Idiomarina loihiensis L2TR: one gene and its partner. The protein of the gene in region 2 interacts with the protein of the main gene of each other region in a pairwise test. Links are inferred from orthologs where the notes say so. Each region holds a gene or a part of one and is shown on either strand. Other genes may lie near its edges.

The links.
Region 1: the proteins of eno (region 2) and rpe interact in binary tests that used the Escherichia coli proteins (3 or more experiments, as listed by UniProt). The link is inferred for Idiomarina loihiensis L2TR from one-to-one orthologs.

The regions. Positions count from the first base shown.
Region 1 is NC_006512.1:2,483,886-2,499,117, forward strand. The notes cover bases 5,042-7,951. They hold rpe (ribulose-phosphate 3-epimerase), read right to left. Parts: upstream 6,879-7,951; coding sequence 6,204-6,878; downstream 5,042-6,203. Other genes in these bases: IL_RS11935 (bifunctional diguanylate cyclase/phosphodiesterase), read right to left, coding at 5,042-5,176; trpS (tryptophan--tRNA ligase), read right to left, coding at 5,185-6,192; IL_RS11950 (hypothetical protein), read left to right, coding at 7,014-7,316; IL_RS11955 (DUF2970 domain-containing protein), read left to right, coding at 7,316-7,537; prlC (oligopeptidase A), read right to left, coding at 7,626-7,951. In the rest of the region: IL_RS11915 (aspartate aminotransferase family protein), read right to left, coding at 1-265; IL_RS11920 (flagellar brake domain-containing protein), read left to right, coding at 594-1,298; IL_RS11925 (HDOD domain-containing protein), read right to left, coding at 1,304-2,476; IL_RS11930 (anthranilate synthase component II), read right to left, coding at 2,545-3,126; more of IL_RS11935, read right to left, coding at 3,131-5,041; more of prlC, read right to left, coding at 7,952-9,665; IL_RS11965 (S9 family peptidase), read left to right, coding at 9,800-12,109; gorA (glutathione-disulfide reductase), read left to right, coding at 12,237-13,589; IL_RS11975 (hypothetical protein), read right to left, coding at 13,651-15,000; IL_RS11980 (pirin family protein), read left to right, coding at 15,167-15,232. UniProt on the Escherichia coli protein: Catalyzes the reversible epimerization of D-ribulose 5-phosphate to D-xylulose 5-phosphate.
Region 2 is NC_006512.1:827,515-842,785, reverse strand. Bases 12,323-15,271 are described here. They hold eno (phosphopyruvate hydratase), read left to right. Parts: upstream 12,323-13,125; coding sequence 13,126-14,418; downstream 14,419-15,271. Other genes in these bases: thiH (2-iminoacetate synthase ThiH), read right to left, coding at 15,000-15,271; IL_RS03920 (hypothetical protein), read left to right, coding at 14,372-15,049; IL_RS03930 (CTP synthase), read left to right, coding at 12,323-13,086. In the rest of the region: IL_RS03985 (class I SAM-dependent methyltransferase), read left to right, coding at 23-667; IL_RS03980 (SecDF P1 head subdomain-containing protein), read left to right, coding at 715-1,107; IL_RS03975 (hypothetical protein), read left to right, coding at 1,304-2,014; IL_RS03970 (hypothetical protein), read left to right, coding at 2,052-4,022; IL_RS03965 (hypothetical protein), read left to right, coding at 4,165-4,416; IL_RS03960 (TolC family protein), read left to right, coding at 4,466-5,713; IL_RS03955 (efflux RND transporter periplasmic adaptor subunit), read left to right, coding at 5,710-6,615; IL_RS03950 (efflux RND transporter permease subunit), read left to right, coding at 6,626-9,757; IL_RS03945 (hypothetical protein), read left to right, coding at 9,895-10,131; IL_RS03940 (RDD family protein), read left to right, coding at 10,169-10,630; IL_RS03935 (cation transporter), read right to left, coding at 10,654-11,289; more of IL_RS03930, read left to right, coding at 11,449-12,322. UniProt on the Escherichia coli protein: Catalyzes the reversible conversion of 2-phosphoglycerate (2-PG) into phosphoenolpyruvate (PEP). It is essential for the degradation of carbohydrates via glycolysis.

The DNA of each region.
Region 1 (15,232 bases), 1.7 Mb from region 2 along the record:
CCAGACGAATTGCCGGTTCGTTGGTAAAAACATTACTTAGATGCCACAGCTTCTGGCTCTGTTCCTGTAGGGCTGACACCATCGCTGGGTGGCAATGACCAAGACAGTTCACAGCGATACCACCGGCAAAGTCGACATACTCACGACCTTCTTGATCCCAAACACGAGCACCTTCTCCTTTAACTGGAATCATCGATGCCGGGTTGTAGTTTGGAACCATTACATCATTAAACATTTCACGGTTTACTGTCTTATTGTCTGTCATTACTCTCGTCCTTATCGCCTTAGCGAGTTAACAAAGGTGTCAACAAATTCATCTCTAAAAGTAGCCGGCTATTATGCCAAAATTTGTGCAGTTTGTCTGTGATAATTCGGTTATAAATCCCTAATCCCGAGGGTTTACGCTTTTCTTGCATAAGATACGAATAGTTATGCTAATGCATGCTGAAACTATGAATCTTTAGTCATTATTTTTTAGCGCAGAAGAAATGTACCCCCTGAATTAACATTTAACTACGCAGAATTACATTGATTTTCAATTGGTGTTAATTTAGCCTGAATTATTGAATAAATGTTCGGCTGGAAAAGACGTTATGGAAAATCAGACTCTGCCCCTGAACGCCTCATCTCAACCACAGTTAAAGCTTACCTACTTACGTCCGGGCGACATAATTGATGTTGAGTTTTCTTCGGCGACCAAGGTACGTACAAAACTTCAGGTTGTGGGCTTTGATACCGGTAACTATTTATTGTTAAAACAGCCGAATCCACGCACTGACGGCAGCTATGCCGATGTGTTATATGAAGGCAACCCGGTTATTGTTCGCTTGGTTTTAGAGGGAGAAGCGGGTGAATGCCTGGCGTTTAAAACAAAGATCCGGGCCGTCTCAAATATCCCGTTCAGGTTGCTGTATCTGGATTATCCGAAAGAAATTGAGAATCGCGCACTACGCGCACAGCGGAGGGTTCGAACACACATTCCAGTTGATGTTACTGCTGACGGCAGCCAGACTAACGCTAAAAAGAAATTGGCCAGTGGTGTTATCGTCGATATCTCTTCTGCCGGGTGTCGAATTGTGTTTAAGGCGCAGAACCAGACAGGTAATGTCACTCATATGAATATAAAAATCAGTATTGGTTCTGGTTCTCAGAAAGAGCCTCTGACTCTTTCAGGTCAAATTATGAATCAGCGCAAAGAGCATGGAATGATAAGTGTTGGCGTGCGCTTCACTGACGAGGAAGCGCATATCGGTAAAGTGTTCGAGCATTTATTAATCGACACCGAGTTTGAGTGCTGACCTCTCTATTCAGGCACGACAATTGGCGGGCGTTTTAAGCTCACATTGTGCAAGCGAGCAACAGTTTCTGATGTTATTGAATGCTTATTGAGTAGATGTTTACCCTCTTCCAGACTGGCAAGGTCCACTTCCCGCAGCATTCTGAATTCGCAATAAGCATTAGCTTGGGCTAAGGCTTCCGCGTATTCAGATTCATAGCCTTTGTCTTTCGTTTTGCTTTGCGTAAAAGCCAATAAGTGTTTGCTTACCGGAACACGCTTTAACCCCCAGCCTTCAGCAACCAGATAACTCACGTCTTTATCCTTTTCCAGCATTAAGTCGCGTAGAAAGCGTTCGTCAGGAGTTAAAGTGACAATAGTATTGTGGCGCTCGGGTGACTTATCGTTAACGCTTTGCATAGCGAATTCGCGCTGCACATCATCAAATAAACGCAAATACAGCTTGGTTAAGGCAATTTTCCCCAGTTCATGGAACATACCAATGGTATAGGCTAGAACCGGATCTCGCAGGTTACGCTCTACCGCAATATTGTGTGCAGCAATAGCCGTACCCAGGGAATGCTCCCAAATTTTGCGACGGAATAAGGTGAAGGGTTGTGTGGCCGGCGGCAGCCAGTTTTGCATAATATAAGCAGGAGCCAGCAGGCGTAGGTTTTCGGTGCCCACAAAGCTCATGGCTACCCTAAGGTTATCAATTTTCACCTGCTTATTCCGGTCGATAAACGGTGGTTGATTGACCGTACGGATTAACCCCGTATGAAACCAGTCCATACCTTGCACAACGGATTCAATCCGGCGCATAGAAGCAGCTTTCATGCTAAGCGTATCCAGCAATTCAGGTAGCTTTTCAGGTAATGGGATCAAGCGTTCGCGAATGTAGTCACCATCTTCGATGGTTTTCAACGCACGATGATAAATCTCTTCATGCAATTCATCGGAAATACGATCGGCGTAACGTTGGCGCGCTTGCGCTTTACGGTCGCGCTCTTCGTAATTCAGACGCTCAACTTCTAAAAGCTTACGTCGCTGCTCATGCTCTTCATCGTCGGTACCATCTTCTTTTGAGCGAGTTTTACGCGCAAACGGAAAGCTTATCAGATAGTTGATAAAGCGTTTTTCTAAGCGCAGGGCGGGATCATTACTACCGCCTTCTGTGGTACCCGCAAAAAAGTGGAACATGTTACCTCGGTATTAGCTGAACTGCGGCAGTATTATGTTGAATAAGCAGAGAAAATACTACTTACTGATTATCGTATATAACGTAAAAAATTCGCTAACAGATTATGTCCTTGTGCTGTCATCACAGACTCGGGATGAAACTGAACACCAAACAGCGGCAAATGCCGGTGCCTTATTGCCATAATCTCGCGCTGACCTTTTTCGGTTCCTGTATCGGCATCAATGACAAAATCTGTTGATAAGCTTTCAGGAGAAACAACAAGGGAATGGTAACGGGTCACTTCTAATGGGTTATTCAGCTGTCGGAAAAGTCCTTCGCCGGAGTGTTTAATCACACTGGTTTTTCCATGCATAACTTTTTCTGCCCGAACAACGTTTGCACCAAAAACCTGTGCCAATGCCTGATGACCAAGACACACACCTAATATTGGCAGCTTAGTCTGAAAGTGCTCAATAGCAGCTAAAGATATTCCCGACTCGTTGGGAGTACAGGGGCCAGGTGATATAACAAGTGCTTGCGGCGCTAACTGCTCTATGTCGGTAAGGGTTAATTCATTATTCCTGAAAACACTAACGTCTTCGCCTAATTCCCGAAAGTAGCGTGCAAGGTTGTGAGTAAATGAATCAAAGTTATCAATTAAAACAATCATACTGCTAGGACAGCCGCTCGCTTAACCAGTCTTTAAAATGGACTGGCCGGGCAAAGTAGAACCCCTGCAATAAATCAGCGCCATTTTCTTTCAGCAATTTAACCTGAGTTTCAGTTTCTACGCCTTCTGCTACCGAGGAAACCGATAGAGATTTAGTCATATTCAGCATAGCCAGCAGCAGACCCATATGTTTGTCATTCACTTCCGCCAGTTGAACAAACTCTCGGTCTATTTTTAGCTCGCCTATTGGCAGTTGCTGAATGCGCATGAAATTAGAATACCCAGTCCCAAAGTCATCAATAGAAAATACGACGCCGAGCTCGGCAAGCCGCGACATTGTTTGCTCGACTATTTCAGGGTCAGCTAACAGTAAGTTTTCAGTAATTTCAATGGTCAGTTGATTCAGCGGTGCATTTTGTTCGGCAAATATTCTTTGTACCGTCTCGACATAGTCGTCTTGTAAAAACTCAATTGGACTGACATTCACCGCTATACGATCATTAAGCCCTTTATCGCTCAGCTGCCGCACAACGAAAGCGACCTGACTCAACAATTCTTTAGCCATAGGAATAATCAGCTTAAAACGCTCCGCAATTGGAATAAATTGATCTGGAGGAATGATCTCTCCGGCTTCGTTGCGCCAACGCATTAGAGCCTCTGCACCACGAACAACACCGTTGGTATCCACTTTAGACTGCAACCAGCATTCGAACTGCCCTTTACCCAAAGACGCTCGTAAGGCCACTTCGGTTTCGGCATCGGTTACAACCGAGTTGGATATTTCAGCTCGGTGTACCGCAACTTTATCCCGGCCGCTATGTCGTGCATTAGACGTTGCCGTATCGGCCTGTGACAGCAGTCCGGAAGCATTTTCATCACCTCCACTTAAACTGACACCGACACTTGCGGTGAGATAATGCGTCTGGAATGCCGTTTTAAACGGCTCGCGCAGTACGCCGTGCAGCTTATCAATAATAGCCAGACTGGTCTCGGTAGAGTCCTGCATAACCCCCACCCAAAATCTGTCACCAAGATCTCTCGCTATCCAGCCCGAATCGCCAATGGTTTTTCTCATTCGTTGAGCAATTAGCTGAATAACGCGGTCACCTTCCTCGTGGCCGTGAATCGTGTTAACGCGGTTAAAATAATCAATATTAACGGCAGCGACAACAATGGGTAACTGGCTTTCAATACGTTTCTCAACCAAGTCAAGAAAACGGTGACGATTTGGCAACCCCGTTTGCTCATCAAAGTTTGCTAAATATTCGAGCTTACGCGCATTTTCTTTTTGCTCGGTAATATCCCGTATAACACCGACATACTGCGTTTCACCAGAATAAGTTACCTCGGTTACCGCCAAATCAATAGGAAACACTTCTCCGGTTTTACGCTTAGCCTGAACTTCGCGGCCAATACCAATAATGCGGGCGTGGCCTGTTTTTTGATAAGCGCTAATGTAACGGTCATGTTCACGGGCATAGGGCTCAGGCATTAGCACACTGACATTTTTACCTTTCACTTCAGCGGCGCTGTAACCGAACATGCGCTCAGCCGGCACACTAAAGTTAATAATCATGCCGTTATTGTCGATGGTAATAACCGCATCCAGTAAATTGTCCAGTGTGCTGCGCAAGGTGTTGGCTTGCTCTTGTAACTGCTGCAAACGGTACTTTTTAACCGTAATATCTTGAATGGCACCAAACAGTGCCATGTCACCATTTTTCAGCGTTCGGGTAATGCTCGTAATAGCAATCCAGTGAATTCTTCCGTCTCTGTCTTTAAGACAACTTTCTGCAGACCAGCTATGGTGATTTTGAAAGCTTTGCTCGACCAGGTGCTCAATATTTTCACGGTATTCAGGAAGGTGAAACGCCATTGCCTGTTCATAAGTAATAGGTTCATCCTGGGCTACACCATGAATTTCTCGTAACTGAGGGCTCCAATATAAATCTCCGGACGCGGGTTCATACCAAAAGCTGCCAATGTTAGCCATGGTTTCAACACTGGTTAGCAACTCCTTTTCGCGCTGTTCCGGAGATTTATCCACCATAGTTAAATTTATCCCGGGTAAGGTACAAAACCTACCGCTTTATAAACATCTGACAAAGTTTTTGCTGAGGCTTCACGTGCCTTATCAGCGCCTTGTTTCATAACCTGTTGCAAAAATGCCTGATCATTACGCATTGCGTGATACCTCTGCTGTATCGGTTCCAGCATGGCAACCACAGATTCCGCCACATCCACCTTTAGATGCCCGTACATTTTGTCTTCGTACTCAGGTACCAGCTCGTCTATCGACTTACCTGTGGCAGCTGACATAATGCTAAGCAAATTCGAGACGCCCGGCTTTTCTTCCTGATTAAAGTAAATGCGCGCCTGCTCATCAGAGTCGGTAACGGCTTTCTTAATTTTCTTCAGAATCTTCTTCGGCTCTTCCAGCAAGCCGACAAAATTATTTGGATTATCGTCCGACTTTGACATTTTCTTAGTCGGTTCCTGCAGTGACATCACCCGCGCCCCGACTTTTGGAATCATTGGTTCCGGAATCGTAAAAATATCGCCATACAAGTTATTAAAACGTTCAGCAACATTACGCGTCATTTCCAGGTGCTGCTTCTGGTCATCTCCCACCGGCACTTCATTCGCCTGGTACAACAGAATGTCTGCCGCCATTAGCGCCGGATAAGTGAACAAACCCGCATTAATATTACTAGCGTGACGCTGAGACTTATCCTTAAACTGCGTCATGCGGTTTAGCTCGCCCATTTGCGTGTAGCAGTTAAGCACCCAGGCTAATTGAGAATGTTCCGGCACGTGCGACTGAATAAACACCGTACTTTTTGCCGGGTCAAGGCCACAAGCCAGGTACAAAGCCAGTCCATCAAGAGTTGCTTGCTGCAGTTTCTCGGCGTCCTGGCGTACAGTAATGGCGTGCTGATCAACCAGCATAAACTTACAATCGTGAGTGTCCTGCATATTAACCCACTGACGTAATGCGCCAATATAATTACCAATAGACAACTGTCCCGACGGCTGACAACCACTTAACACAATTGGTTTCGACATTACTGTTTCCTCTAAGAACCTGTTACCGCAGCGATTTCATCGCGCATTGTCCGGATGACACTGGCGTAATCATCCGCATTAAAAATAGCTGAACCAGCAACGAACATGTCCGCGCCAGCTTCTGCAATTTCACCAATATTTGAAACCTTAACACCACCATCCACTTCCAGGCGTATGTCGCGGCCACTTGCTTTAATTCGTTTACGCACCGCTCTGAGCTTATCAAGCGTTGACGGAATAAAAGACTGTCCACCAAAACCTGGGTTAACCGACATCAGTAAAATGACATCCACTTTGTCCATAACATGATCAAGGTAATGCAGCGGTGTTGCAGGGTTTAACACTAAACCCGCCTGGCAACCCTGTTCGTGAATAAGCTGTAAAGTCCGGTCAACATGGTCGGATGCTTCCGGGTGGAAAGTAATGATAGAAGCCCCGGCTTCGGCAAAGTCTGGAATAATACGGTCAACAGGCTTAACCATTAAATGCACGTCAATTGGCGCTTCAATTCCGTAATCACGTAACGCTTTGCATACCATAGGACCTATCGTCAGGTTAGGCACGTAGTGGTTATCCATTACGTCAAAATGCACGACATCGGCACCAGCGTTCAATACCGCGTCAACTTCCTCACCTAACCGCGCGAAGTCCGCGGACAGTATCGACGGTGCAATTAGTGGTTTCATTGTTCGTTTTCCTGACCTATTTCAAAATGATGCTTATTGTAGCAGTTAACCCATGACAAAAAAATTCGCAATGATGACTAGAATTTTTACAAAATCGCTGATAAATTAGTCAATCAAGACTTGAGAGGGACTTTCATGCGATTACTAACAATAATAACATCACTAGCATTAGCTGCGTTTACTGCGCTTGCTATCGTGAATCCTTCCTCGCTCGTTGCTCAGCAAAACCCCACTCAGCGCTGCCAGCAGCTTGTCACTGAAATAGAACCCAGTAACACCTCTGTTGAATGTCAGTTAGCTGCCGAGCAAGTGACATGGTTTAGCTGGTTAAAAGGCGACAGCCGGTCCGTACAATTTCACTTCTTCGACTTGATTGAGTTAATCTCGAGTTCAAGCGACAGCAACAAAAAACATTATCAAAACGAATACACTGATTAATGTCTGAATCTACCGAAAATAAAACCTCTAAACCAGGTGTCTTTAGTATGGTTATGAGTGTGTTGGCGGCATTTTTGGGTGTGCAAACAGAAAAAAACCGCCAACGAGACTTCCAGCATGGTAGCCCGAAAGCCTACATCATCATTGGCGTTATTCTTACCATTCTATTCGTGTTTGGTTTAATTGGTCTCGTTAACCTGGTCCTGGCTACCGCGGCCTGATGCCCTACCGTAGCCAGACATTCATGTCAGGTACAATGCCGAAATACCACACAATTGTGATTTCAATATCGCACCTGATGCAATAGCATCAGGCAGCTATGCCGCTATGACGTAACAAAGCTTCGGCATTCGGTTCGCGACCACGAAATTCCTGGAATAAATCTGCGGCTTTACGGCTGCCACCACGTTCCAGAATGACATGTAAAAAGTCGCGCCCGGTTGTAGCGTTAAATATGCCCTCTTCTTCAAAGCGCGCAAACGCATCAGACGACAGCACTTCAGCCCATTTGTAACTGTAATAACCTGCCGCATAGCCGCCAGCAAAGATATGACCAAAGCTATGCTGAAAACGGTTGTACTCCGGTGGAATACGTACCGAAGTTTGCTGACGCACTTCACTCAGAATTTCACTAATACGCGCACCCGTGTTTTCGTCAAACTCGTGGTGAATGCGCATATCAAACAGCGAGAACTCCAATTGACGCATCATTTGCATAGCCGACTGATAATTGCGCGCAGCCAACATTTTTTCCAGAAGCTCCTGTGGCAGCGGTTCACCGGTTTCATAGTGTCCGGATATTAATGCCAGCGCTTCCGGTTCCCAGCACCAGTTTTCCAGGAATTGACTGGGCAGCTCAACAGCGTCCCATTCAACACCGTTAATACCAGACAAACCAGCGGTATCGACCTGAGTTAACATGTGGTGCAAGCCATGACCGAATTCATGGAATAATGTCAGCACTTCATCGTGAGTAAAGAGTGCAGGCTTACCACCCACCGGCTTGCTAAAGTTACAGGTTAAAAAGGCCACCGGGTTTTGCAATTCGCCATCGGCGTGCACTCTGCGGCCGACAAAATCCGCCATCCAGGCGCCTCCTCGCTTGCCTGAACGCGCGTAGAGATCCAGATAGAAGCTGCCACGCAAATGTCCGTCGGCATCGTGAATGCGGAAGAAACGCACATTCTCATGCCAGGTTTTTACGTCTTTTTGCTCGCTAACCGTCATGCCAAACAGGCGCTTAACCACCTCAAACAAACCGTTTAGCACTTGTTGCTCAGGAAAGTAAGGGCGTAATAATTCATCGGAAATAGAGTAGCGCTGCTGCTTTAACTGCTCACTAAAGTAAGGAACATCCCAGGCTTCCATTTTCTCCACGCCTTGCTCTGCCGCAAAGGTTTCAATTTCAGCATACTCGGCTTTCGCCTGTGCTTTAGACTTATTGGCAAGATCCTGCACAAAACCTAATACCTGCTCCGGCGACTCAGCCATTTTCGTCGCCAGTGACATTTCAGCAAAGTCGTTAAAACCTAACAGTTCCGACATTTCATGACGCAAAGCCAAAGTTTCGTTCATAACCTCAGAGTTATCGAACTCCCCGCCATTAGGCCCAGTTTCCGACGCGCGGGTCACAAAAGCCTGGTACATTTCTTTACGCAGCTCCCGGTCTTCGGCGTACAACATGACCGGCAGATAACTTGGAATATCTAAAGTGAACAACCAGCCTTCTTTTTCCTGGTCTGCTGCGGTTTCTTTTGCAGCTTCTTTGATGCTTTCCGGCAAGCCAGCCAGGCGGCTTTCATCGGTAATCAGGCAAGTCCATGCGTGGGTGGCATCCAGCAAGTTGTTGCTGAAGATTGAAGACAAGTCAGACAGCCGCGATGAAATTTCAGCATAACGTTTCTTTTTGTCTTCGGGTAAATCCACACCCGACAAACGAAAATCACGTAAGGTGTCGTTAATGAGTTTTTGCTGAGCTTCGGTCAAACTGTCGAACTCGTCACTTTCACGCAGTGCCTGATAAGCGTCAAACAAGCCTTTGTGCTGTCCTACATAGGTTGCGTAGTCCGACAACAATGGCAGGCAACTGTCATGCGCTTCACGCAGTTCAGGCGTGCTTAATACGGAGTTCAAATGCGATACCGGTGCCCAGACATGCTCAAGCTTTTCATCCGCATCGGTCAAAGGTTCAATCAAACCATTCCAGCTAAAATCACCATGTTCCAGTACTTCATCAATGGTTTTTCGAGCGTGCTGTATGCACTCTTCAACAGCGGGTTGAATATGTTCGGGTTTAATTTGCTCAAAGTCCGGAAGCTGGCTCTGTTCTAATAGCGGGTTATGGCTCATTTTTACCTCAATTTTTCAAAATGCTTACAATGGATATTGGGGCTTTGCGCTAGTCTTCAACCACGCTTATGTGGTTTCCTGCGTTTTTTGCGGTATTATCAGTTCGTTAATAAATCAGAATAAAGGTAAATGTCATGTCTGACACCTCTTTTCGATCTTTACGCTTATTGGCCGGATTAACGGCTATTATTACCTTAAGTGCCTGTAGTACCCTGGGTGGACAATCCACTGCGGACTCCGATAAAGCTGACGTAACAGGTGTTAGCCAGCTGACAGCGGAGAAAATATTCGCCAGTGATACCTTCAATATTGACCGCCCGGCTCCAACTCGCTGGCTGGAAGACGGTTCAGGTTATACGACTTTAGAGCAGTCCAACTCGGCAGATGGTCGCGATATTGTTCGTTATCATCCTGAAACCAACGAACGCACGGTTTTAGTCAGTGCTGAACAGCTTACCCCTAAAGGTAGAAGCAAAGCGCTGGATATTGCCAATTACGTCTGGTCAGACGATGGCGACAAAGTACTCATTTTCACCAATACCAAGCGTTCGTGGCGTACCCATACTCTGGGCGACTACTGGGTGCTGGACCGCAGCAACAACGAATTACGCCAACTGGGTGGTAATGCGCCCGAGTCGACTTTGCAGTTTGCCAAGTTTAATCCGCAAGGCACAAAAGTCGCGTTCGTTATGCAGAACAACATTTATGTACAGGACCTTAGCAGCTTCACTGTCAGCGCGCTGACCAGCGACGGCAGCGACACTATCGTTAACGGCACCTTCGACTGGGTTAACGAAGAAGAGTTTTTCCTGCGCGACGGTTTCCGCTGGAGTCCGGATGGGCAGCACATTGCTTACTGGCAGCTGGACACCGAAGGCACACCAGTATTCACCATGATCAACAACACCGACGAACTCTACCCAACGTTAAAAAAATTCCCTTACCCGAAAGTGGGTGAAACTAACGCTGCTATGCGCATTGGCGTTATGCCGGCCAGTGGCGGTCAGACAAAATGGATGGATATTCCCGGTGACCCTCGCCAGCATTACCTGGTGCGCATGAACTGGGCTGGCAACAGCGAAAAACTGTTAATTCAGCAACTGACCCGCAAACAGCACATTAATCGCGCTTTTATCAGCGATATTGAAACCGGTCGCAGTCAGGAGCTGTTACGCGAGAGCACCGACTCGTGGGCCGAATATGTGGACGACATTCACTTTTTAAATGATGGTCGCGAATTTACCTGGTTAAGCGAACGCAGCGGTTATCGCCATATTTATCGCGTGCATCGTGATACTGGCAGAACCACAGCGATTACCCGCGGTAACTGGGACGTGGTTGAAGTGCTGCGGGTAAACGAAGAAAACGGCTGGGTCTATTTTATTGCTTCACCGGAAACACCTCTGGAGCGTTATCTGTTCCGCGCCAGCTTAGACGGCAGCGGCCGCTTAGAACGTCTGACCCCGGACATGGACGGCACCCACAGTTACAGCATTTCGCAAGACGCCAAATACGCTGAACATACCTTTAGTTCGGTTAACCAGGTTCCGGTTACTAATATGATTTCACTGCCGGATCATGAAGTTATTCGTACGGTGGTTGACAATAACGAGGTACAGCAAGCGGTTGATCAGGTGCAGAAACAACCGGTTGAGTTTTTCCGGGTGGAAGCTCGTGACGGGTTAGAGCTGGACGGCTACATTATGAAGCCGACTGACTTCGACCCCAGCAAAAAATACCCCATTTTGTTCTACGTTTACGGCGAACCCTGGGGGCAGACAGTGGCCAACCGCTGGGGCGGCTCATTGTATTTATGGCACACCATGCTGACACAGCAGGGCTATATTGTTGCGTCTATTGATAACCGCGGCACCAAATCACCACGCGGCTTTGACTGGCGCCGTTCTATTTACAAGAACCTGGGCGTTGTTACCGTACGCGACCAATACGATGCGCTGCAACAAATGCTGGAACGCTGGGACTTCATTGATGAAAGCCGCGTAGGCATTTGGGGACACAGCGGCGGCGGTTCACAAACCCTGAATGCGTTATTCCGTTACCCTGACAGCTACCACATGGGTATGGCGCTGGCACCAGTACCTGATTTAACGCTGTACGACACCATTTATCAGGAACGTTACTCCGGCTTACTGCCTGAGTCAGCCGAGCGTTATAAAGAAACCTCAGCCATTACTCACGCTGAAAACCTCGAAGGCGACCTACTGTTAGTACACGGTACAGGCGACGACAACGTTCACTTTCAGGGCAGCGAGCGCCTGGTCAATGAGCTCATTAAACACGGTAAACAGTTTGAGTTTTTCGCTTACCCGAACCGCTCTCATGGTATTTACGAAGGTGAAGGTACAACCCTTCATTTACGCACCATGATGACCGAGTTTGTGAAAGAGAACTTACCAGCCGGCGAACGCTCGTCATCTGAGTAATGAACTGATCTTTCGATTACCGCTATCGGTATAAAAAACATGACAACCCCGCGTCTTTATTTGCAAGATGCGGGGTTTTTATTCAAGATATCCGCAGTTTTGGAATTAAGCACAGGAGTTAAGCAGTATGAGCAGACATTATGACTATCTTGCGATAGGTGCCGGCAGTGGCGGCATAGCCTCAGCCAACCGCGCAGCCATTCGTGGCGCGAAAGCCGCCGTTATTGAAGCGAAACACGTTGGCGGCACCTGCGTAAACGTGGGCTGTGTTCCCAAGAAAGTCATGTGGTACGGCGCTCATATTGCTGAAGCCATAAAATACTCGCCGTCATACGGCTTTGAGCTTGAACAGAAAGGTTTTGACTGGGCGACTATGGTTAAAAACCGCGAAGCCTATATTGAACGCATTCACGGTGGTTACCATCGCGGCTTTCAAGGTAATGGCGTTGAGTTTATAGAAGGCTTTGCGAAATTCGTTGACCACAAAACAGTAGAGGTTAACGGAGAAAAGATTACCGCTGACCATATTACCATTGCCACCGGCGGGCGCCCCATGATCCCTGAAATTCCGGGCGCAGAGCATGGTATAGACTCTGACGGCTTCTTTGCCCTGACGGAACAGCCTAAAAAAGCAGCCGTTATTGGAGCCGGTTATATTGCCGTTGAAATTGCCGGCGTGTTTCATGCCTTAGGCACTGACACTCACTTAATGGTACGTCGTGACCGCCCATTACGCACCTTTGATAAAGATATTACCGATGGTTTGCTGGAGCGCATGAAGCAGGACGGCCCTGAACTTCATACAGAAACCACCGTTCGTGAAGTGGTTAAGCAAGACGACGGTACGTTAACGCTGCACTTTGAAGGTGGTCAGACAATGGACGGCTTCGACTGCTTAGTCTGGGCTATAGGCCGCGTGCCATCCACCGATAAAATTAACCTGGAATGCACCGGTGTAGAACTGGATAGCGAAGGCTTTATTAACGTCGATAAATTCCAGAATACCAACGTACAAGGTATTTACGCTGTAGGCGATAATACTGGTGCCGCAGCACTTACACCGGTTGCTATAAAAGCAGGACGCTTACTGGCGGAGCGCTTGTTTAACAACATGCCAAACGCACATATGGACTTTGAAAACATTCCGACCGTTGTGTTCAGCCACCCGACCATTGGTACCGTTGGTCTGAGCGAGGAAGACGCTAAGCTCAAATTCGGCGAAGACAACATTACCGTGTATAAGTCATCGTTCGCAGCCATGTACAATGCCATTACCCCGCACCGCGCCCTTAGCTACTTTAAGCTGGTATGCCATGGTAAAGAAGAGAAAGTGGTAGGCATTCACGGTATTGGTGAAGGCATGGACGAGATATTACAAGGCTTTGCCGTTGCTTTGAAGATGGGGGCAACTAAGGCCGATTTAGATTCTACGGTTGCGCTGCATCCGACCAGTGCCGAGGAGTTTGTTACTCTGAAATAAGAAGGGTACAGGAAGCCCCGCAAATTCTCTCGCGGGGCTTATTGTCAACAGTATAAACATGTCAAGCTTTAGCGCCAGAGGCATATTCCCAAGGATCCCGAACGTTTTCGTCAGACTCCGCCGGCGGAATATAAGATGACACCACTTTTTCCAAGTCTTCCAGGTATTCCCATTTGGTTTTCGGCACGTAGGAACGTCCGCTTCTCCGGTCCTCACCCTCGCGGGCTTCATAAACAGCCTGCAAAGCATCTTTACTACTTAAAACGGACTGCAGTTTATTCATCGCCTGTGGCTCTGCTTTCATTTCTATAAGTTCATTGGTGCTGCTCGTTTGTATACCTAATAGATTATCGAGGCCGATGACCGCAGCTTCCAGGTAGCCGATCTGTTCCTTTCTATTTAGGTCGTTAAGTTGGTCACCCATTTCTACGAGCTGTTCGTCACTGAAATTATAGGTCGTCAGCAACTCCCCCATATTCTCAAGCATTTTTTTCGTTGTCTCGAATAGGTTATCGCCAAACCCTTTGCTGATACTCACCACATGTTCCGAATCACCAAAAGCGCTCATTTCAAAGAAAGGGTTTGTTTTAAGTGCTACTTTACCAATAAAAGACAATATGCTCGTTCTGGCCTCATCACTTTTATCCAGAAGACCGTCAAGCAGTTGCTCACCTTCAATCCGGCTCATTCCAAGTACATTTAACAAGCTACTTTGCTGTTCCCGGCTGTATTGATCGAGCTTGTTAACAAAATCAGCGGGCGATTTGGTATCTATTACGGTCGAAACAAAGTTCTGCAGGTCGTTCGCGCTCGATTTAACGTCGAAATATCCTCCTAAAGATTCATAGGTATCATTGTTCTCACGCTCAGCTTTGTGAATACTGATTTTTTCATCATATTCAGCCGCCTTTTCAATCAGTTGATCCCGGGCAATTCGCTGAGTGTCTGATAGCACTTCAATAAATTGTTCTACTTTTTCTTCGTATGTTCTGGAGGGATTAAATTCATTAACATGGGTAAAAAGCATGTTTGCAGAAGCCGACAACCCATAAAATATATCGGTTAACTGCGAAAGTTGCTCTTTGTCCAGGGTTTCAACCATAGACAAGAAATCATCATTCGATGTAATACCTAGCCTACCCAGCCGGATAAAATCTTCCTCAGACATTTTTGAGTACAAATCTTTTAGTTTTTCTATTTTCTCCGCCGAGAATTCTGATTGTATTGGCTCTTCCAGCCATTTATTAAAATTAAAATAGAGTTTATCTAGCTCACTAAGGAAGACGCCCTGGGTATTTTCAGGCTGGGTATCCAAAGGCTCCGCCACATGGCTCTGTAGCACCGTTATCGGCTGCTTAGAGGGTACCGGCTTGGTTAAGGCTGAATAGTGATTTGTTATTGATATTTTCACCTTTAGTCTCTTTCTAGTATGAGATACTTACTATAACCATCGGCAGTAACGAGCAAATATTGAGCAAAAATTTGAGGATTTCTTCCTTGCGCCCCCGGCACTTTGCGGTAATCTTTAAAAAAGATAACAAACGAACTTAGATAACTTTGAAGGCAGCCAGTATTCCATGAGCAATATTCTTAACAATGCTGAACAAGGTTGTGACTCGCACGAACAACCGTCATCTGCAATA
Region 2 (15,271 bases):
ATTTGTTAACGGGTAACCTCAAATGGATCCACAAATTCTGGCTTCACAGCTACGTCATCCTAGTGGAGAGCACGCCTCTGAAGTCGCTTTAAACATGAACAGTGCAAACGGTCAGTTGAACGTAAAGTGCATAGATCTTTTAAACCTACAAAATTCGGAGTCACTGCTGGAAATTGGTCCCGGCAATGGAGTTTTTGCTGCTGACATAATCAAACGGGCTGATAACCTCTCCTATACTGGCGTTGATTGGTCAGCAGATATGGTTGCCGAAGCGAAACGCATGAACGAAGATATAGTGACTTCGGGGCAGGCAACATTTCAGCAGGGCAATTCCTCTCAACTCAATTTTGATAACAATGTATTCGATAAAGTTCTGACCGTTCATACTCTCTATTTCTGGGACAATCCACTTGAGCACTTAGTGGAAATTCGACGTGTTCTTAAACCTCAGGGGCTATTCTGTCTCGCTTTTGGCGAGAGTTCATTTATGAAAGATTTGCCCTTCGTGCCTTATGGCTTTGAGCTCTACGATAGGGAACTCGCCTGTAACTTGTTGCAAGACGCGGGGTTCAGATTACTCAATGCGGAATATTATGCAGAGCAGGGCGTGAGTAATACAGGTGAAGTCGTTGATAAAATAATAAATATTATTATCTGCAAAGCTTAATTAGAAAGCTGGAAAACTTTTTACCGACTCAGTTACAGGGACAAAACTTGACCAATTTTAAATACATTCTGGTTCTTACTTTATTGGTAAGTGCTTTCACGTATGCGGACGATACTGCGATCGCAGAGGACAAAGAAAAGTACTGTGATTTTAACTTATATTTACCAGCAAAGAGTGAGGGAGCCCCGGATACCTTACTGTTAGAGCGTTCTGACCTTAGTTCGTTAAATACAACTACCGACAATAATACGGTTCAATGGACAATAGAAGTGGCCGACCATGCGCTGAGTAAATGGAAAGCCGCGAGTAAAGAGCATATTGGTTTACCCATGCGAATTTATTGTGGTGATGAATTGATATCAAGCCCCGTTATCAGGGCACCACTTGGAAAGAAGTTTAGAGTGACCGGAATGGACGAGGGCGCTCGTCGCATACGTTAGTTCCTCCAGGCCGTTATGCAGAAACTTAGGGTTAAGTTTCTGTAAAGGTGTCCACAACTGTATTGGAGCTGGGTATTAAGTTGGGTAAACTCAGTTTACAAAATGACAACACGGTGCCAATGGAAGGTGCATAGTAAGTTTTCTTCCGTTAGCTGTATTATGAAGAGCCGCGCTATTACTAATAAGGGAATGTCTTATGTCTATGCACGAGTTTGAAGACCTGGTTGAGTCGTCGGTTAACTGTCTGGCTCAGTCGAAAACAAAGACGAGCCAGGAACTGCGCTCGCTATTCTGGAACCTCTATCAATTTCAGGAATGTTGGGATACTGGTTTTACTCATCTTCGTGTTATTGACACTTTGTTGAAACACAACTTTGTTTACCAATTTAAACTCACCCAACACCCTGACTACGCCGCGCATAAAGCCTTTTTCGATAGCGTACGCGAGTTTACTTTTATTGGACTGCACCCAGAAGAAAAGTGGAACGGCGAGACAAACCCCACCGTGGGTTACATTGAACCACCTTACCTATATTGCGATGCTGGCTCACCGCTCTGGCAGAAATTCGTCGAAGCAGGCTTGCTTACGGGCGACGATGCATTGCCGCCGGTGGAAATGGCTATTCAGGATACGGCAAAAGAAGTCATTGTTGAGGCAAAAGAGCAGAGTAACCCTGAATTAGTCAGCCTGTGGTATTCCGCATTAGGCTTATATTTATGGTCTTTTCACGAGGAAGCGCAGCTGGAAGAGGCTAAGTCGGATGCATCCATTAAGGCAATTAGAGGTATTGTTCAGGAAACCGGAGCGCTTGATCTTGATCCGGGTCATGGCTTTTTACAGCAACCGCCGCCGGAAGCTTTAGAAGAATATCCGTACTTGTTCTGGTGGTTTCAAATAAACGAGTAGCACACAAAGATGTACCAAAAAAATAGGTAGGGAAACAGTGAATATATACAAAGTTTTGGGTGTTGCCTTTGTCAGCGCAATGCTGAGTGCTGGTTGTGCAGACAGCAAGGAAGCTAAGCAGGAGGGTCGAACTGTGTATGAGCAAATTCAGCAACGCGATGAACTTCACGATGCCCGTTTTGAAATATTAAAAGGGCTTGAGGACGAAGAGCTCGGACGTGCACTGTACGGTCAGGAAATGTCTAACTTCCAATGGATGATGGACGTTTTTGTCTTTTATGCCGGGATAGAAAAAGTTGAATACACTCAGCCGGAGTTTTTCCATTTAAACCAATACAGTGACAGAGATGCAATGACTGACGCGTACTTGCAGAGCCTGGTAGCGGTAAACAGTTGGAAACACCTCTCTTGCATGCAATATTCAAACGAACAGGGTTTTACTCTGAAGCCTGGCTTTGAGTTTCCGTTTCGTTACAGTCTGACATACACCAATATGGTTTTCGGCAACGGTGATACCCTGGGCTTCCCTGAATATGCGAGCTTTCCTGATATGGCAAATAATAAGCAGGCATTGGGCGATATTGTCGATACGCGTGAAGAATTTTGTTTCACCGAGGCACGCGATGAGAAGTCCCCCAGACCAGTTGCTGTAAAAGGAGAGTTTTATGCAGAGTTGCCAGAACAGATAATTACATTTGAACTCAGCGCTGAAGATGTAGGCGGAACTTTGGAGCGAGACGGCTTTTTAATTAACGTGCTGGAGTTTGGAGAAGACTATTACGTAGTTGAAATTAGTATTGAAGACGGCACCGACCCTTCTAAATTGTTCGGAAATGAAGATGTTCTTGCTGAGGCCGTTACAGCCAATGGGGATTATCTCGCTTGGCGGTCAACACGACGTCGGCCTACGTCTGAGGTTTATCAGGAAAACGACCTGCTGGAAGAGGTAATAGCAAAGGCTAAACAGGGAAATATCGATTTAGAAGCTGTAAAAAAGGATTTTGAGGCCTGGCAAAAAGACAGTAAAGAGGCGCGCGCTGGTAAAATATATTTAGGCAGAGCCTTTAACGGACAAGTAGAAAAAGGGTTGTTAACGCTATTAGTGTACGGTGAAGAAAGCAAAAAAGTGGAACGTGAGTTGGAGCTTCCTGTGCTTGATATGCCATATTCCCGGACTTATGAGATTAGCTCGGGTGATATACCAGAGATTGAGCTAACGGCTCCTGTTTACAATGATCGTCTGCCTGTTACAGCATCCCGTACCGAATTAAATGCACAAGAAATTTCAGACTTAATGACACTACTACATTTCCGAGGATATGAGTTCGACGATCCGAAAAGACAGGATGTTGAAACTCCTGGAGTTATAAGGTGGTTTTACCCCAATGTACAAAGCGATGTGTTTATTGAAAGTGGCAACCGGGTCGCGGCATCTGCAATGGCCGGTCATAAGTTCTTTGATGAAAATAATGAGCCAGTGCAGGATGCCGCTGAAGTTGAGTTAAAGAAAAGTGGGAGCCTCGAAAACACGGACTTAGAGAGCATTGAATTTGCTTATGACTTTAAAGCGCACAGTATTGATTATTATCCAAAAAGGTTCACAACTAAACCTGCTCGCTTTAAAGCTGCGCTTCCGGTGCTTATCGCACCTAATCTGACGAAAGAAAGCTATGCTAAAGACGAATTGCCGCAAGGCGTAAGTCTAAAAGGTAACCGACTCATTATTGACTACGCGGAGTTTGAGCCGCGTGAAACGATAAAAAGAAAAGCGTACGAACAAGAACGTCGTCGGAATGAGGTTTTTGTTAAGGATAGCAAGGGATACCTCAAGGAAATAACGAGGCAGTCTTTTGTGTATGCTCATGGTCGGAACAAGCCACCGGTAGATGTTTACTATTTTTATGGCGAGCCCGAAACCTTTGAAATTTGGTATATGGGGGAGGCTAAATTTATCGACTATGACGTAGATATTGACTTGAATTCTACTGGCACGCAGAACGCAAAGTAGTTTATAGGCTTATAGCTTTATTGCTCTGCGCTAGCGTTCGCGGCTTAAGTTCGATAAAGTAGCGGGCACGAAAATCTCATGGTTACTCATTACAGTCATCCTGATACACAGCTTTTTTACCTGTGCGTCTGTGGTTGGCCATATGGAAGACGCAAGCCACAGCAGTGTGGATGTTGTTTTTGATGTAAACCATGGTTTGGAACATAGCCCGAATTCTTCATCTTTAGATCTTGAGCAGGGGCACGACCACCAGTTTCATGCGCACGTTAGTTGCATTACTGGTTATGGCATTAGTGTCTCTGCTTGTCCCGTTATTACCGAAGCTCAACCTACCGCTGTGATTTTTGATAAGGGTTTAGCCCATCAACCGGCGGTTCCCCCACCAAACGCTTAATCTCCATTTCTACCGTCATTTTTAAATAGCGAACAATTGGAGAAAAAACATGAAGCGTTTGAGCTTCGTGGTGGTCTTTCTGGGTGCCATATTGGTGTTTCCGGTTAGTGCTGCCGCGTCAGATTTAACTTTAAGTGATGCATTAAACCGCACGCTGAAGAGTAACCCCGATTTACAAAAGTACGATTACCAACAGCAGGCCGCCGAGGCACTGACTCTGCAGGCTGAGTTTTCACCTAACCCGAGAGTTGGACTGGAAGTTGAAAACTTTGCTGGCTCTGGTGAAAGCTCCGGTCTGGATAATGCGCAAATGACGTTATCGTTCTCTCAGGTCATTGAGTTAGGAGAGAAACGCCAGCAGCGCATTAATGCGGCAACAGCCGAAGAAAAAGTGCAACGGGCCGAGTTTGAATACCAGCGCATTGAGGTGCTGGCACAAACAACACAACGCTTTTACCAGGTACTCAAGTTGCAGGAGTTTATTAGCCTTAGCAAGCAGCAACTCCATCGTACGGAGAGTCTGTTAGAAACAGCACAGGAGCGGGCAAATGCCGGCGCGGTTCCAAACTCTGAGGTAACCCGTATCCAACTTCAGCGCGAGAGCCAACGGGCTGATATAGAGGAACTGAAAGGCCAGTTGGCTAAAGCGCAGGCAAAGCTCAGCGCAATGTGGGCTGAGCAGCCAAACTTTAACCAAGTTTCGGGGACTTTTTATTTCCCCTTAAAGTTGCCGAAGCAATCCGACGTTCTAAATGCAGTAAATAAAGCGCCTGAATATTTACGCCTGTTAGATTCCGAACACTTATTGCAGGCTCAGGCAAAGGCGTTGGAAGCAGACTCTACCTCTGACTTAAGTCTCGGATTTGGCTTGCGTTACAACAATCAGTCGGATGATACCGGTTTTGTGGTTGAAGCTTCGATGCCATTGCAACTGCAAGATCCTAATATTGGGCGTATTCAGCAGCGTCGGGTTTTGCATCAATCGAACCTGCAGCAGCAGAAACTGGTGCGAACTCAGTTGCGCTCGCTGGCACTGGCGCTAATAAACAGCCTGCAAACCCACCAAAACTACCGACAAAAAGTGAAAGACACGCTATTGCCATTGGCACAGCAACTGGTCGAACAAACGAACCAGGGCTATGTGCGCGGTACGCATTCGCTATTGCAGGTGCTGGATGCGCAAAATGAGCTAGCTCAGCTCGAGTATCAAAGAATTTCGCGGGAGCACGCCATATACAGCGATGTCATTCAGCTGGAACGTATGACCGGACAAGCATTTTTAGGAGAACAGCAGTGAAATTATCAACTTACTTTTTAGCAGCTGCTTTGTTGGCTGTCTGTAGTTACACCCACCAAATCTGGGCGTCGGAAGATGACCACCATGAAAAGTCGCATACCGAACTGAGTGATAAAGCCATTGAAAACGCCGACCTGAGCATGGGGCAAGTTAGCTCTCAACGCATGGCTGTGACTCAAACCGTATTCGGTGTAATTGCCCCGGAGAATAACAATATTGCGCATATTAGCGCCCGCTATAAAGGCATTGTGAGTTCGCTTAATGCCAATATCGGCGACTCAGTTGAAAAGGGCGAGGTACTTGCCGTAGTCGAAAACGTCAGTACAGGTACCAGGTTCAGTGTAGTCAGTCCCATTAGTGGCGAGGTTTCTGAACGATTTACTAATGTTGGTGAGTTAGTGGATCAGCAACCTTTATTTCAGGTAATTAATACCGCTTCAGTTTGGGTAGAGTTGTCAGCTTTTCCCGAAAACGTGGAAGCAATGCAGGAAGGTCAGACTGCCGAGGTATATGACTTACACCACCATAAAACGGTAAGCGGTACAGTATCTTACATTGCACCTCAGATGACCGGCGGTCACATAGCCCGGGCACGCGTCGTGTTGCCCAATAAGTCAGGACATTGGCGGCCGGGTATGCATGTTAAAGCGGATGTCACAACTGACACCTTTACTGCCAATGTCGCGGTTGAGTCCGATGCGATTCAGAACTTGAACGGAGAGACCGTGGTTTTTATCCGCGAAGGCAATCGGTTTGAAGCCAGTGAAATTAAAACCGGTCGCAAATCGGGTGACTACGTGGAGGTTCTTTCGGGGCTTGAGCCAGGCGCTGAGTATGTCATTGGCAACAGTTATTTGATTAAAGCCGACATTCTCAAACAAGGTGCAGGGCACAGCCACTAAGGGGACTATCATGATTGATGCACTCATTCGCTTTGCGGTTGAACGCCGCTGGTTAGTGGTGGCCGCTACCTTTTTGATTGCGGCTGTTGGTGTGTACAGCACCATGAAACTGCCAATTGATGCGGTGCCGGACATTACTAATGTGCAGGTACAGGTAAATACCGAAGCACCAGGTTACTCACCGCTGGAAACAGAACAACGTATCACTTACCCGGTAGAAACGGCTATGGCGGGTATTCCGAAGCTGGATTATACCCGCTCAATTTCTCGTTATGGCTTGTCTCAGGTAACCGTGGTATTTGAAGAAGGCACTGACATTTACTGGGCCCGGCAACAAATCAGCGAGCGGTTGCAGCAAGTTAGGGGTGAGCTGCCGCAAGGCGTTGAACCCGCAATGGGACCCATAGCCTCCGGTTTGGGAGAAATCTTTAACTACGTTGTCAGATCAAAGCCCGGGGCAACCGGCGCAGAGGGTAACCCTTACACTGCGGAAAGCCTGCGCACCATACAGGACTGGATCATTAAACCGCAGTTGGTAAAAGTACCTGGGGTTACCGAAATAAACAGTGTCGGTGGTTATGAGAAACAGTACCAGGTGGCACCTGACCCGGGTCGTATGCTGGCTTACAAAGTGACCATGAAGGACTTACTCAGAGCTTTGGATTTGAACAACCGAAACGCTGGTGCCGGTTACATAGAAAAGAACGGGGAACAATGGCTGGTACGCTCGCCGGGCCAGTTAAAATCTCTGGAAGAAATTGGCAATGTGGTGGTATCCAAGCGGGACGATGCGCCGGTTCGGGTTCGCCATGTCGCAGAAGTCAAACTGGGTAAACAACTGCGTACCGGTGCGGCTACATCTAATCAGGAAGAAGTGGTTCTGGGCACCGCCATGATGCTGATTGGCGAGAACAGTCGCATAGTGGCACAAGCCGTTTCAGAAAAACTGGAACAAGTTCAGCAAAGCTTGCCGGATGGCGTGGTCGCCGAGCCCATTTATAACCGTACTACCCTGGTGGATAAAACCATTGCCACGGTTGAGAAGAACCTTTTTGAAGGCGCGGTTCTGGTTGTTGTGGTTCTGTTTATTCTGCTCGGGAATATACGAGCGGCCTTGATCACCGCATGCGTTATCCCGCTTAGTATGCTGTTTGCTATTACCGGAATGGTCACGAATAAGGTGTCCGGCAACTTGATGAGTCTGGGCGCGATAGACTTTGGCATTATTGTCGATGGGGCCGTTATTGTAGTGGAAAATGCTCTGCGACGACTGGGTAATGCGCAACAGCGGTTAGGAAGGGTGTTAAGAACTCAGGAACGCCTGATTGAGGTCATGAAAAGCACGCGTGAGGTATTTAACCCGGCAGTATTTGGCGTTCTCATTATTATGTTGGTGTATCTGCCTATATTTGCATTAAGCGGCGTGGAAGGAAAAATGTTCCATCCTATGGCTTTCACCGTAGTTGCAGCGCTGCTGGGTGCCTTGATTTTCTCGGTCACTTTTGTTCCTGCCTCTGTGGCTATCTTTGTCCGTGGCAATATTAAGCACGGCGAGAACAAAGTCATGCGCGGCGCTCGTAAAGCCTATCAACCGGTGTTACGAGGTGCGTTAAAACTTCCGGTGTTTGTTATTGCTATCGGTTTCGGTCTATTTGCGGTTTCTTTGTTTCAGGCAAGCCGTATGGGAACGGAGTTTTTGCCGCAACTGGACGAAGGCGATATTGCCATGCATGCGCTGCGAATTCCGGGCACAGGCTTACAGCAGTCGGTCGATATGCAAAAAGATGTAGAAGCCGTGGTTGCTGAATTTGCCGAAGTAAAGCGCGTCTTTTCTAAAATTGGTACACCGGACGTGGCAACGGATCCGATGCCACCGAGCGTGGCCGATACCTTCATTATGCTGAAGGAACGCAAAGACTGGCCCAATCCGGATAAAACGAAAGAGCAACTGGTCAGTGAAATTCGTATGGCGGTACAAGAGTTACCCGGTAACAAGTACGAATTTACCCAGCCGATAGAAATGCGGTTTAACGAGCTGATTGCGGGAGTGCGGGCCGATCTTGGTGTACGTATATACGGCGATGACCTTGAACAACTCAAACAACTGGGTGACTCAGCGGCGGCTATTATCAGAGAGGTTCCGGGGGCTTCCGGCGTGCGCGTTGAGCAAATGACCGGCTTACCTATCTTGTCTGTTGAGCCTAAGCGAGATCATTTGGCGTTGCTGGGGCTTACGGTTGCTGATGTACAAAGTACACTGAAGAGTGCTGTAGGCGGTATTCAGGCCGGGGTTATTTATGAAGGTGACAAACGTTTCAAATTATTGGTTCGGCTGGACAATGACTGGCGGCAGAACATTGAAAAATTGAAACAACTGCCGGTAGATGTACCTGCGGCAAATAACCCAGAGCTACAGTACGTGCCGTTAGGTGAAGTGGCTAAACTGACTTTAGCTAATGGGCCTAATCAAATTAACCGCGAAAGTGGTAAACGGAATGTCATTGTCAGTGCCAACGTTACTGACCGCGATTTGGGCTCATTCGTTAATGCGGTTCAGGAGAGTTTAAACATAAACCTGGATATTCCGACTGGTTATTGGATTGATTATGGCGGCACTTTTGAGCAGTTGCAGTCAGCGTCACAGCGCTTAAGCCTGGTGGTTCCGTTAACGCTGTTGCTGATTTTAGGTCTGCTGTATAGCGCCTTCGGTTCTTTAAGCAGCGCATTGATTATCTTTACCGGAGTGCCGCTTGCATTAACTGGCGGAATTTTCGCTTTGTCATTGCGAGGGATGCCTCTGTCTATTTCTGCGGCGGTCGGTTTTATTGCTTTGTCCGGCGTCGCGGTGTTAAACGGGGTTGTTATGCTGTCTTTTATCCGGCAGTTACTCCGTGATGGCTTACAGCTGAAAGACGCTGTATTTGAGGGAGCGCAACAACGTCTGCGACCGGTATTAATGACCGCTCTTGTCGCGAGCTTAGGCTTTGTTCCTATGGCATTTAATACTGGTACAGGAGCAGAGGTTCAACGGCCTCTGGCCACCGTTGTTATTGGCGGTATTATTTCGTCAACGCTTCTGACGCTGGTTGTTCTACCCGCGTTGTTTTATTTGGTAAATCGATTTAAACAGGCGAAAACGTAATTTTATTAATGCTTCCGAATAAGCGCGTTCACCTCGAACGCGCTTTTTTATTGATTTACCCTTAACAAGCAAGTTTAACTTTATTAACATGCTTGAAACATCAAGTTCCGATTATAAGCGACTATTAAGGAAACACCATGAACTCAGGCGCGAAGGCATTAGCTGCTAGCGAAACTAAATTCGACCGCAAAGCCTTTACCATTTTATTTTCCGTTCTAAGTTTACTTTTCGGTGTGGGAATTGGAGTAGCAATAAGCACGGTAGAACTAACCGGCAATTCTGAAATGTACGCTCAACTTGCTTTTAGTCTGATACCCGCAGCTGTTATTTGGACATATGTTCTTTTTCATTATCTAAAACGGTTTGATGATTAAGCCTCGATCATTAAAAACGGATTGGAAAGGGACAATAATGGAAGATAAAAAAGAATACGCTAAGTACGCCGGGTTTCGAATTCGCTTTGCAGCGATGTTAATTGACGTTGTTATCTTGGTGATTTTGTTTTCAATACCCGTTGGATTTATCTACGGTCAGGAGTACTGGCAAGGTGAAAAGCTGATATACGGCTTCTGGGACGTACTGATTAACTACGTTATACCGGCCATACTGACTATCTTTTTCTGGATTAAGTTCTTAGGAACACCCGGTAAAATGATATTGAAATTACGGGTAGTGGATGAGCATACTGGGGGGACCCTGAGTATAGGGAAAGCCATCGGCCGTTATTTTGCTTATATTCTCTCTATCCTTCCGGTTTTTCTAGGCTTCTTCTGGATAGGTTTTAGCGACAAAAAGCAGGGCTGGCACGATATATTAGCTGGTACCGTAGTGATCCGCAGCGAATCTAAAGGGCCTTTTGAGTTTAGATCTTAGCGTTTTTTGCTATATTCTGGAGCCTAGCCGCAGCACCCCGAAAGGTCAGTTTTCTCACCCGCTTTTACTGCTCGTGCATCGCGAATAATGCGTATTGCAGAGCGCAGCACAATTAAAGCAATGACTGTGGCTATGACTAAGTCCGGCCAGGCCATATTAAGCTTAGCAACCAGCAGAGCTGAGAGAATTACCCCGCCGTTCATTATCATGTCGTTGCGCGAGCATATCCAGCTGGCACGAATGTTAATATCGCCATTGCGCGAGCTGTACAGCAAAGCGAAACAAGCGATATTAACGGCAAGAGCGAGCAGGGCAACCCAGAGCATCATGTTGGCGTTAGGCTGGCTGCCAAAAATTAAACGTTGTAACACATCTGCCAAAACCACAAGTGCCAGCACGGTTTGCAGTGTGCCGTTAAGAATGGCGGCGTTGGCTTTGTATTTTATGGCTTTACCAACAGCATACAAACTAACTGCATAAACCAGAGTATCCGCCAGCATATCTAATGAGTCGGCAAAAAGCCCACTGGACTCTGCTAACCAACCCGCAATAAATTCAACGAAAAACATCACTCCGTTAAGAACCAGCACGGTCCATAATAATGTCCTTTGTGCTTTGTCGATGTGTTGTTGTGCGGTGGTGCCACAGCAGGACGACATAAAGTAACTCCGAATAGGTTTTAGCTGGCGCTATACTAGCAAAAGTGCTTGGTTGGAGACAGGTGGCGTGCTTTTTATTTGTTGTTAAGGTCGTCTTTCGGTATACTACTTTCCCGTCTGAATGCAATCCCAAATTTGACCTGACCAACTAGGTATCACATGGCGACAAACTATATTTTCGTAACCGGCGGAGTTGTATCCTCGCTGGGTAAAGGCATTGCTGCAGCCTCCCTGGCGGCAATTCTAGAAGCACGGGGCCTTAACGTTACTATCATGAAGCTGGATCCCTACATTAACGTAGATCCGGGTACCATGAGTCCAATTCAGCACGGTGAAGTTTTTGTCACCGTAGACGGAGCTGAAACCGATCTTGACCTTGGTCACTACGAGCGTTTTATCCGCACCCGTATGACCAGCAGCAACAACTTTACCACCGGCCGTGTCTATGAAGACATTATTCGCCGTGAGCGTAAAGGTGAGTTTTTAGGAGCGACCATTCAGGTCATTCCTCACATTACCAACGAAATTAAGCGTCGTGTTATTGAAGGCAGTAAAGGCTTCGACATTGCCATTATTGAAATTGGCGGCACGGTGGGTGACATTGAGTCACAACCTTTCCTTGAAGCCATTCGTCAGTTGGGCACGGAAATTGGTCGTGACCACACCTTATTTATGCATCTGACCCTGGTGCCATTCTTAGGCGCTGCGGGTGAGGTGAAAACCAAACCGACTCAGCACTCAGTGAAAGAACTGCGTTCTATTGGTATTCAACCAGATGTATTGGTGTGTCGTTCGGATCGCTCCTTACCGGCAACAGAGCGTTCGAAAATTGCTTTGTTTACCAATGTAGAAGAGCGAGCGGTTATTGGCTTGCGCGACGTAGACAGCATTTACAAAATTCCTTCTATGTTAAAGGCCCAGAGTTTGGATGACATAGTCACCAAGCGCTTTAATTTAGATTGCCCCGAAGCCGACTTGCATGAATGGGAAGAGGTTCTGTATCAAGAATCTAATCCGAATGGTGAAGTGACCGTCGGTTTTGTCGGTAAGTACGTTGAACTGCCGGATGCCTATAAGTCGGTGAACGAAGCGCTGGCTCATGCCGGCCTTAAAAATCGTTTAACGGTAAACATTCGTTACATCGACTCTCAAGACTTAGAAACCAAAGGTACGTCTAAGCTTGAAGATGTGGACGCTATTTTGGTGCCAGGCGGTTTTGGTGATCGTGGCATAGAGGGCAAGCTTATTGCGGCAAAATACGCACGCGAGAATAACATTCCTTACTTAGGCATTTGCTTAGGCATGCAAGTGGCAATGATTGAATTTGCCCGTAATGTTGCTGGTTTAACCGGCGCTAACAGCACTGAGTTTGATGAAAATTGCAGTGACCCGGTAGTTGGTCTTATCACGGAATGGATGGACGCCAGTGGTCAAAAAGAACTGCGCGACAAGCATTCCGACTTAGGCGGCACGATGCGTCTTGGTTCACAGGAATGTCATTTAGAAAAAGGTTCTAAAGCGCTTAAAATGTATGGCAAAGAAACCATTGAAGAGCGTCACCGCCATCGCTACGAAGTAAACAACCATTACATTGAGCCGCTGGAAAAAGCTGGCTTAAAAATTACCGGTTACTCGCACGATAAGCAGTTGGTTGAAATTCTGGAAAACCCGAAACACCGCTGGTTTGTGGCAGTACAGTTCCACCCGGAATTCACTTCAACGCCGCGTGACGGGCACCCGTTATTTAAAGGCTTTATAGAAGCTGCTGGCGAATTTCATAAAGAGCGTTTGGGTTAATAACCCGGCTAATGATTAAGCATTAAACAGGATTTAAGCATGAGTAAGATTGTTAAAGTTGTTGGTCGTGAAATTATGGACTCCCGTGGTAACCCGACGGTTGAAGCCGACGTTTACCTGGAGTCTGGCCACATGGGCCGTGCGGCAGCACCAAGTGGTGCATCAACCGGTTCACGTGAAGCTCTGGAGTTACGTGACGGCGACACTTCTCGTTACTTAGGTAAGGGTGTTGAAACGGCAGTCGCCAATATTAATGGCGCTATCGCTGAAGCCTTAAGCGGTATTGATGCGATTAACCAGGAAGCTGTCGATAACATTATGTTGAGGCTGGACGGTACCGACAATAAAGAAAAGTTGGGTGCTAACGCTATTTTAGCTGTGTCTCTTGCTGTGGCGAAAGCAGCGGCTTTGAGCAAAGGCATTGAGCTTTACGAACACATTGCCAACCTGAATAACACCAGCGGTAAATACAGCATGCCACTGCCAATGATGAACATATTAAACGGCGGTGAACATGCAGATAATAACGTGGATATTCAGGAGTTCATGATCCAGCCGGTTGGCGCTGAAAGCTTCAAAGAAGGCCTGCGTATGGGCGCTGAAGTGTTCCATGCTCTGAAAAAGGTTCTGCAGAAGCGCGGTTTAAGCACAGCGGTTGGTGACGAGGGCGGGTTTGCGCCTAACTTGGCATCTAACGAAGAAGCCTTGCAGGTGATTGTCGAAGCGGTTGAAAACGCGGGCTATAAAATGGGCAGCGACATTACCCTGGCTTTGGATTGCGCTGCATCTGAATTCTACCGTGACGGTAAATACGAATTGTCTGGCGAAGGTAAGTCCTTTACGGCAGAAGAGTTTGCCGACTACCTGGCAGAGCTTTGCGACCGTTACCCAATTATTTCTATTGAAGACGGCCTGGACGAAAGCGACTGGGACGGCTGGAAAGTCTTAACCGAAAAACTGGGCAGCAAAGTTCAGTTGGTCGGTGATGACCTGTTTGTGACCAATACGCGTATTCTGAAAGAAGGTATCGACAAGTCGATTGCCAATTCAATTTTGATTAAATTTAATCAGATTGGTAGCCTGACAGAAACCTTAGCAGCCATTGCGATGGCGCGTGAAGCAGGTTACTCGGCGGTTATTTCTCACCGTTCGGGTGAAACCGAAGACGCCACTATTGCCGATTTGGCAGTAGGCACCGCAGCGGGTCAAATTAAAACCGGCTCGCTGTGTCGCTCTGACCGGGTTGCTAAGTACAACCAATTATTGCGTATAGAGGGCGATTTGAATGGCCAAGCGCCTTACCGCGGACGACAGGAAGTCAACGCTGGCTAATCAACAGGCGGACATATTTCAGCCGCTGGCACAGCAGGGCGATTTTGCCGAGCTGTGCTCAGCGCTGTATGAACGTGAATTACCGCAACTGGCACAGGTTAATGATATGCCTGTTGCGGCTCTGCAACGTCGTTTAGCCAGTCTCCCGCACTATATTCGTCACGCCGCTCATGGTTGCCTCAATGCAGTGCAGTATTCGCCGTTAAAGTTGGATGTTCAGAACGCCAGCTGGCAGGCTCCTCAGCCAACAAAATCTCCTTCAGCCGGTATATCTGCCGAAGGGCAGAGCCAATGGTTTGCTAAACATGCAGCTTTGGGTCTGGTGGTTCCTGTTCGTTATCAAACTCCTGAATTTACGACCATAATGCTCGACAGCATCGACCGTGTGGATCCTGATAAAAAGCGTCTGCATCTGAATTACCGTGGCTGGTTTGATTTTACCGGGCAGGGTGAACATAGTCAGGATACCTTACTCAAGCCTAATAAGCGTGTTATGACCGCAGCCAGCTGTGGACATCAGTGGAATCATAAAGGGCGCGTTAACCCACGCACCTTAACGCTGCGTGAGTTGTTACTGGTGGCTACTCTGGACTGGAAAAAGTTTCAGGTGGCATTGCGGATAGCTCGTTAAGCCAGTCCTGCCATACCGGTTGTAATCCTTTCGCTTTTATTGCCTGCGCCACTTCACTTACTGGCCTGTCGTCATCTATGGAAAACTGTTCCAGCTCTTGTTGCTCGTTGGCGTAACCGCCGGGCTGAGTTTTCGATTCGGCACTGACCGAGGTCACACCTAGCCGAAACAACCCATCACGAAGCGCCTGCTGTTCGCGGGTGGAAAGGCTGAGTTCTACAT